One region of the Pedococcus soli genome, then DNA from elsewhere that is predicted to be linked to it. Evidence: riboswitches for the same ligand, from Rfam matches in the RefSeq annotation. Region 1 holds a riboswitch; the other holds the start of a gene.

Evidence for each region. A riboswitch is a leader RNA that binds a small molecule or an ion and turns the genes downstream of it on or off. The one in region 1 is predicted to bind cyclic di-AMP.
Region 2: linked by a shared signal. The riboswitch ahead of ACYVKF_RS11665 (transglycosylase family protein) and the one ahead of ACYVKF_RS12205 (C40 family peptidase) in region 1 are both predicted to bind cyclic di-AMP.

Annotation. Positions count from the first base shown of each region.
Region 1 is NZ_BAAGSF010000004.1:1,285,526-1,289,729, reverse strand. Features, by position in the region: gene ACYVKF_RS12215 (O-acetyl-ADP-ribose deacetylase) at 1-123, shown strand, start outside; gene ACYVKF_RS12210 (DsbA family oxidoreductase) at 129-806, opposite strand; gene ACYVKF_RS12205 (C40 family peptidase) at 965-1,723, opposite strand; cyclic di-AMP (ydaO/yuaA leader) riboswitch at 1,726-1,939, opposite strand; gene ACYVKF_RS12200 (metal-dependent transcriptional regulator) at 2,122-2,820, opposite strand; gene ACYVKF_RS12195 (MFS transporter) at 2,865-4,088, opposite strand; gene ACYVKF_RS12190 (hypothetical protein) at 4,177-4,204, shown strand, end outside.
Region 2 is NZ_BAAGSF010000004.1:1,170,580-1,174,783, reverse strand. Features, by position in the region: gene ACYVKF_RS11680 (hypothetical protein) at 116-289, shown strand; gene ACYVKF_RS11675 (hypothetical protein) at 319-468, opposite strand; gene aqpZ (aquaporin Z) at 467-1,261, shown strand; gene ACYVKF_RS11665 (transglycosylase family protein) at 1,343-2,068, opposite strand; cyclic di-AMP (ydaO/yuaA leader) riboswitch at 2,099-2,192, opposite strand; gene ACYVKF_RS11660 (threonine/serine exporter family protein) at 2,410-3,957, opposite strand; gene ACYVKF_RS11655 (serine/threonine-protein kinase) at 3,909-4,204, opposite strand, start outside.

The sequences.
Region 1 (4,204 bases):
GCCGTGACAGCGGTGCGCGCGGACCTGGCCACCCGGTCCGGCGCAGCGCCGGAGATCGACCTCGTCCGGTTCGTGCTGTTCAGCGACCGGCTGCTGGCCGCGTTCGAGGCCCAGCTGGGCTGACCGGCTCAGGCGTCGGCCGTGGCCTGTTCGTCGTCATCGGCCGCAGCGGCCTCGATGAGCCGACCGAGGATCTCCACGGTGTGCACCCCCGACAGGCCCACCTTGTGGTTGCCCATGTAGAACGGCACCCCGGTGATCCCGAGCTCGCGGGCCGCCTCCTCGTCGCCACGGACCTCGTCGGTGTACTCGTCGCCGGCCAGCACCGCCGACACGCGTCGCCCGTCCAGCCCGGCCTCGGCACCGAGCCGCTGCAGGGTCTCGACGTCGTCGATGGCCTTGCCCTCGGTGAAGTGCGCGTTGAACATCCGCTCCAGGACCGCACCCTGCAGCGCCGGTCCACCCTGGGCCAGCCCGAGAGCGACGAGTCGGTGCGCGTCGAAGGAGTTGGACCGCAGCTGCTTGTCGACCTCGATGTCGATGCCGTCGGGGCGGCCCATCGTCGCCGGCCGCTCGGCCATCTCGCGGGCGCCGTCGAGGTCCGTGCCGTACCGCCCGGCCAACCACGCCAGGACGGTGTCACCCGTGCCCTTCGGCGTGCTGGGGTCGAGCTCGAAGGCGTGGTAGGTCACCGTGACCTCTGCCGGGTGGGCGCTCTCGGCGATGGCCAGCTCGAGGCGCCGCTTGCCGAGGTAGCACCACGGGCAGACCACGTCGGCCCAGACGTCGATCTCCACTGCGTTCATCGCTCCATCCTCACACGACGCCCTGCGCGGCGTCACACGGGCGGGCGGCACCCCACATCAGGCACCCGGCATACCGGTGGGCGCACGACGAAGGCCCCCACCGCGGTGCGGTGGGGGCCTTCGTGGAGCCGGAGGTCAGCCTCGGGGAGCGCGCAGGCTCAGGGGCGACCGTAGGTCACGCTGGAGGACCAGATGTCGCGCAGGGCGACGGCCTTGCCGGTGCGGGGGCTGTCCCACATCTTGCCGTTCCCGGCGTAGATGCCCACGTGGTAGGCCGGCGAGCCGAAGAACACGAGGTCGCCCGGCTGCGGGTTGGACACGGGGGTGGTGGCCTGGCGCTGGGCCTCGGCCGTGCGCGGCAGGTTGATGCCGAGCTGGCGGAAGACGTAGGCGGTGTAGCCGGAGCAGTCGAAGCCGGCGGGGGTGGTGCCGCCGTAGACGTACATGATGCCGGCGTACTGCGCGGCGATGCCGAGGACGCCACCGACGGCGGGACCGGACGGTGCGGCCGGGACGGTGGAGCGCTCAGTCGAGCGGCTCGCCGCGGCGGGGGCACGCGTCTGGGCGGCCGGCACGACCACGGGGCGGGCCTTGGGCTTCGGCTTCGGCTTGGGCTTCGGCTTGGCGGTGGCGCTGAAGCCGATCACGCCGAACGCGTCCGCGGCCTGGGGCGCAGCGGCCTCGGGAGCCTTCACGGCCACGGGGGCGGCGGTGGTGGCGGCCGTCCGGGTCGAGGGCTCGGCAGCCGGGGCTGCGGAGGCGGGGAGGGCGAAGGACGCCACGAGGCCACCGGAGGCGGCGATCACGGCGGATGTCTTCACGGCGGGCTGAGCGGCCTTGGCGGCGATGTCAGCGAGCTCGGAGACGGGATTGAAACGACCGGGCGCGCGATGGCGACCAGAGCTGTGTGAAGCCACGATGGTTGAACCTCCAGCGCCTACGAGGTGAGCTGTCGGGTTCGGGTGGAGGTAGATCACCCGGCCCTCGCGGTTTGCCACCCGACCTTGCGGGCGCTCACACGAGGACTTCACCCCAAGGACCGTCCGGAGACGGCCCGAAATTGGGTCCCCCGCTCCTGCCAAGCGGTGTTGCTGGTGGACCCGGGCGTGGTGACAGGACTAGGCGTTTCCACATCGGGCCAGCCTCTCCGGGGGGCGAAGAGACCTCGGCCACCGTACACAAGGCCTCTGGGAATGTCACGTTCGGGTCACGGCGGGTCAAGAAAACCCCAAGAAAGCGGTCGAAACGTGCATCGGTCCGTGAGGGCGCGGCTGGAGTTCGTGCTCAGCACCCTCGCAGGGCTACCACGGATGGCTCAGATGAGCGCGCCGAAGACGTGCTGCGCGACGTCGTCCGGCAGGGACACCGCGGTGGAGTCCGGAGCATCCTCCCGGACGGCGACCACGCGGCCGTCGGCACGGTGGACGCGCACCCGCTCCCCGGGCAGCAACCGGGCCACGGTGAGCAGGGCCAGCGCCTCGTGGTCGACCTGCACGGGCTCGCCGATGCGGCGCACCAGGACGACCTCGGGGTGCTCTCCCGCGAGCTCGGTGAGCGTCTGCAGGCCGGTGCGGAAACCCTCCATGGGCTCCTCCTCCCCGAGCTCGTCGAGTCCGGGGATGGGGTTGCCGTAGGGCGAGTCGTGGTGGTCCTTGAGCATCGCGAGGATCTTGCGCTCCACCCGCTCCGACATCACGTGCTCCCAGCGGCACGCCTCGTCGTGGACGTACTCCCACTCCAGGCCGATCACGTCGACGAGGAGTCGCTCGGCCAGGCGGTGCTTGCGCATCACGCGGGTGGCGAGCAGGCGACCGTGGTCGGACAGCTCGAGGTGACGGTCACCCCCGAGGCTGAGCAGCCCGTCGCGCTCCATGCGGGCGACGGTCTGGGACACGGTCGGACCGGAGTGCCCGAGCCGCTCGGCGATGCGGGCACGCAGGGGGACGATGCCCTCTTCCTCGAGCTCGAAGATCGTCTTGAGGTACATCTCGGTGGTGTCGATCAGGTCCGTCACAGGGCAAGCCTCTCATCTGGAGGCGTCAGCCGGGGCCGCCCTGCTCAGCCGCGGCGGCGAGAGGGGTCGAAGCGCGGTACCCAGTACCCCAGCCATCCCGTGCCGAGGAGCGCCAGCCCGCCAAGGGAGATACAGGCGGCGGCCAGCCCGGCCTCGGCGGTGACGAGGCTGATCAGGGCCGGGGCGCCGCTCCCACCGATCACCGACATGAACCGCCAGCCTCCGAGGAACTGCGACCGGCCCCACTCGGGGGCGCTGTCGGCGCCGAGGGTCATGACGATGCCCGACCCCATCCCGTTGCCGACGGCCGCGACGAGGGCGACCAGGGTCACCGCCACCGCGCTGTGGGTGAGCGGGAGGGCGAGCATCCCGATCCCCAGCAGCACGACGCAGGGCACCGCCACCCAGATGCGGCCGAACCGGTCCATCACCGAGCCGGCGGGGTAGAACAGGAGCATCTCCACGCCGGCGACGATCCCGAAGATGATGGCCGTGGTGCTCGCCGAGAGCCCGACGTACTCGGCCCACAGGGGGAGCAGGACCACCCGGGAGGACCGGGCCGCACCGATGACCATGATCCCCAGCCCGAGGGTGAGGTAGGTGCGCCGGTGGTCCCACAGCACCGTGGCGGTGCTGACCGGCGTCCGGTCGCGCGACTCCTCCTTGGCCTGGGCCTCGTGGGCGGCCGTCAGGTCCGGGCCGAACTGCACCAGGGCCGCGGCGGCGAGACCGGCAGCCACCGCGACGGCGAACCCGGCCCGCGGCCCCCAGGCGTGGATGATCGGTGCGCCGACGAACGGGCCGATGAACATGCCGATCCGGTTGACCCCGCCCAGGGTCGACATGGCGCGCGCCCGCATCGAGGCCGGCACCGCGTCGATGAGGTAGGCCTGACGTGCGACGAGGAAGACCGACGAGGTGAAGCCCATCGCGAAGACGGTGGCCATCAGGACGGCCAGTGAGGGGGCCGTCAGCGCGACGAAGGCTGCCACGGCGTCGACGGCACTGGCCCAGAGCAGGGCCCGGCGCTCCCCCACGCGGTTCACGAGTGCCCCCGCCGGCACGGCGAAGAAGAGCTCCGCGACCAGCCCGAGCCCCGCGGTGAGCGCGGCGACCGACTGGGACGCCCCCAGGTCGAGGGCGCTGAGGGCCACGATCGGCACGATCGCCCCCGCACCGATCGCCGCGATGACCGTCGGCCCGTAGGCCGGCACCGCGATGCTGCGCAGGCTGACGGTCGGATCGGTGGTGGCCTCGGGTCGTGACATCCCGCCCATTCTCACCCGTGCCCGCGTCTGCGGCTCCATGGGTCGGTGCCCCCGGCGCACCCCACGGGGCGCACAGTAGGTTCGGGCCATGGCTTTCCTCGTGCCGGCGCGGTTCT
Region 2 (4,204 bases), 110 kb from region 1:
CCGCCGAGCAGAGCCGACCGCCGCCGACCAGCGCCGTAGCGAGACGGCGCTTAGGGTCGACGGAGGGGTTGGTCCGGTCCGGGTCACCACCTCACTCGACGAAAGGTCTGTTCACATGTGGGTCCTGTTCACCCGTCGCCTCCGGATGTGGCTGCTCGCGAGCGTGGCACTGCCCGTCATCGGCTGGCTGCTGGGCCGGATCGGTACTGCCATCGAACAGCGTCGAGGCTCCTCGCGCGTGTCGCGCACCCTCGTGAGCGCCGGTGACAAGGTGCGCCGCCGCCGGTAGGCGGGCGTAGCCGCCAAGACCCCAGCACCTCACCGACGGTCGACATCGCGGACGCCATACGCGACCGTCGGCACCGTGGTGATGCGCTTCACATGAGCAATGTGGCGTCGGGGCGTGCCGATTTCCTCCCGGAGCACGACGAAGTGGTGACAGCACTTCTGCAGGAAGGAAACCACCATGTCGACACCGTCGAAGGCCAGCCACTCCCCCGAGGAGTACGGACTGGGCCGCCGCGCAGCCGCCGAGTTCACCGGAACGCTCTGGCTCGTCCTCGCGGGCTGCGGCACCGCCGTCCTGACCGCGACCTCCATGGCTCAGGCCGACGGCTCACAGCTCTTCGTCAGCGTCGGCTACCTCGGTGTCGCCCTGGCGTTCGGCGTGGCCGTCACGACCATGGCCTACGGCCTGGGCCACATCTCCGGGGGCCACTTCAACCCTGCGGTCAGCCTCGGTCTGGCCCTCGCCGGCCGGCTCGGCTGGCGCGACCTGCCCACGTACGTGGCCTCCCAGCTGGCCGGTGCCGTGGCCGGCGCCGGGATCCTCTACGCCATCGCCTCGGGTCGACCCGGCTTCGACGTGACGACCGGCTTCGCCACCAACGGGTATGGCGCCCACTCACCCCAGGGCTACAGCCTGACCGCCGCCCTGGTCACCGAGCTGGTCCTCACCGCGGTGTTCGTCGTCGTCATCCTCGGTGTCACCGACTCCGCCGCCCCCAAGGGCTTCGCACCGCTGGCGATCGGGCTGACGCTGACGGTGATCCACCTCGTCTCGATCCCGGTGACCAACACCTCCGTCAACCCGGCCCGGTCGATCGCCCCGGCCCTGTTCTCCGGTGCCGATGCGCTCGGTCAGGTCTGGCTGTTCATCGCGGCACCACTGGCCGGTGCCGCCGTGGCAGCGCTGGTGTACCGCCGGCTGTTCGCAGCGCGGACCGCGCCCGCCGCGATGGCCGACGCCGCGCGGAGCTGACCGCAGCGCCGTCCACCACGTCGAGATGGGCCCGTCCGGAATTCCGGACAGGCCCATCTCGACGTGCGCGTGCTGGGTGCGTCAGTGGCGGTTGAGGTACGCCTGCAGGCTCCTGACCGTCGCGTGGTCGAGGTTGCGGGAGCCGTTCTTCTTGGCGCCGATCTTGGATTGCAGGGCGCGGATGGTCTTCGGGCCGATGGCACCGTCCGGCGTGGAGCCGACCTTGCGCTGCAGCTTCTTGACGTCCGAGTGCGAGATCGAGGCGTTGACCGAACCGCCGACCCAGCGCTCGATGGCGCGGTCGGTCTTCGGGCCGCGCACGCCGTCGACGACGAGCTTGGCGTGGGAGGACTGCTTGGCGGGGGCCTTGCGGACCGTGGAGCGCGAGGCGCGGCTCGTGCTGGTCGAGCCGGTGCTGGCTGCGCCCCCGTTGGCCCGGGTCAGGCCGGCACGGGCACCACAGGTCGGCCAGGCGCCGGGGCCCTGGGCGGCCAGCACCTTCTTGGCGACCGAGATCTGCTCGGCCTTGGAGGCCTGGTGCGCGTTGTTGGCGTACCGCTCGCCGCCGTAGGCGTCCCAGGTGCTCGGGGAGAACTGCAGCCCACCGTAGTAACCGTTGCCGGTGTTGATGGCCCAGTTGCCACCGCTCTCACAGGCGGCGACGCGGTCCCAGACGGTGGCCGCGGAGGCCGAGGTGGCGGTGGCCATGCCACCGGCGATGGTGGCGGCACCGGCGACGGCGACGCCGGCGAGGCGACGACGGACCGGCTGGGGCTTCCGGGCAGAGTGCTTCGGGGCATAGAACATTGCAGGGGGGTCCTTCCTGACCGGCGCCTGCGAGGTGAGCTGTCGGGCTCGGGCTGTCAGGTGCCCGGCCGGCGTGAGCCGGCTTCACCCCAAGACCGCCGGAGCGGTCGCGTTGGGTCCCCCGTCCTCGTCGTGCCCGGAGCTGTTCCGGTGAACCACCCGCCTGACGAGGCTCGGCGCTGCGGGTGGGCATTGGATTGGGAATGCGGTGGTGTGCAGTTGTCGGCGCGAATGCGCTGGTCAAAGGTAAGGCGCTGGCCCCCGGGCCACAAGCCGGTCCACGAAAAACGAACCGAAGAACGTATGGCGCATTCGTCCCTTTTGTGCCGGGCCGGAACTCGTCAGCGCCGTCGTACGCGCCGCTTCTGCACCATGCGGCGGTCGAAGGGTGCGGCCACGAACTCCCCGAGGACGCTGCCGGCTGCGATCGCCAGCAGGACGGCCATGGCGCCGAGCAGCGTCGTGATGCCGCCCTGCATCGACAGCGAGCCCGCGTTCGCCGAGGACCCGTTCACCATCTCGTAGAGGCCCCGGAAGATGGCCAGACCGGGCAGCAGGCCGTAGGACGCCGGGACGGCCAGCACCATGGCCGGCGCCCCCATCCGCAGCGCGATGAGCCTGCCGGCGAACCCGAGCACGGTGGCCGCGACACCGGCGGCGGCGAGCTGGCCGAGGGCGTCGAGCCGGTCCACGCCGAGGGACACTGCGACCCCGAGGGCCGACAGCGCACCGGCAGGCACGACGAGGTTGCGGCGACTGCGCAGCGACACCGCCCCCGACATGCCGACCACGAACGCTCCCACGACGGCCAGGGCCACCGGTGCGCTCAGGGCGCGCGTCGCCATGACGGAGGGCGAGACGAGCTGGAGGTCGAAGGTCGAGGTCAGCGCCAGCGTCACGGACAGCCCCGTCGCGACCCCGAGGATGATCCCGGCCGTCGTGAGGAACACCCCGAACATCCGGCCCGCGCCGGTCACCGAGTAGCCGGAGATGGCATCCTCGAACGCCGACGCGACGGTCCGTCCCGGCAGCAGCACGGTGATCCCGCCGGCCACGATGAACGCGAACTCCTCCGAGGACACCGGGATCCAGCCGTTGGCCCCCATGCTGAACGCACCCCAGGCGATCGCGGTCGCGAGGAACCCGCCGATGGCGCACTGGTAGAAGTCGGGGAGCCCGCGGCGTCCCGTGGCCCGGGCGGCATACCCGACGAGCAGGGCCGAGCCCCCGGCGACGAGGGACGCGACGATGCCCGCCCCGAGCATGAGGGCGATGGCGGCCGAGAGGACGCCGAGCGAGCCCCGCACCGCCCAGCGCGGCCAGAACCGCGGCGCCCGGCGGATCTCGCGCAGCCGGGCTGCCGCAGCCTCGAGGTCGTAGCTGCCGGCGACGAGGTTCTCGACGAACTCGTGCACCGCGGTGAGGCGGTCGAAGTCGCGGGTCGCGGAGCGGACGACGCGCAGCATGGTGATGGGCGTCCCCGAGGAGGACGTGCACTGCACGAGCAGGGACTGCAGCGTGATGTCGACCTCGAGGTTGTCGAGTCCGGCGGCCGCGGCGACGGCGATGACCGACGACTCCACCTGGGGCGCCCCCGCGCCGCACCGCAGCATGAGCTCACCCACCCGCAGCGCGAGGTCCAGGGACGCCCGCGCCTCGCGTTCCTCGGCGGCGGCCTGCCTGACGCGGGCGTTGCGGTAGGGCGTGTGCCGCAGCGAGTCGACCATCGGCAGCGTGTCGGTGATCTCCTCACCGCGCCAGATCCGGCTCTGCCGCAGGGCCGGTCGCTTGAGCGGCCGACGAGGCGGCAGGGCGGGCGGAGGGTTGACGCCGGTCGCCATCAGCGGTTCACGCCCGGCACGACCACGGAGGGCTGCTGGGTCGGCCACCACTGCACGGTGCCGCCCTGCTGCAGGCTCCAGACGACGAGGCCGGCCGCCCCGAGCAGGAGCAGGGCCACGACGACCCGGGTCGCCCGCGGTCCGGGACTGGTGCCACGGACGATGCTGCGCGAACCGCGCCGCAGGCCCGCGCCACCGGGTCCCCACCACGCCATCAGCCCGGCGACGACCGCACCGACGGCGACGGGCGCGGACCGGTCCGGTTCGGGTTGTCCGCCGGTCACGGCGACGATCG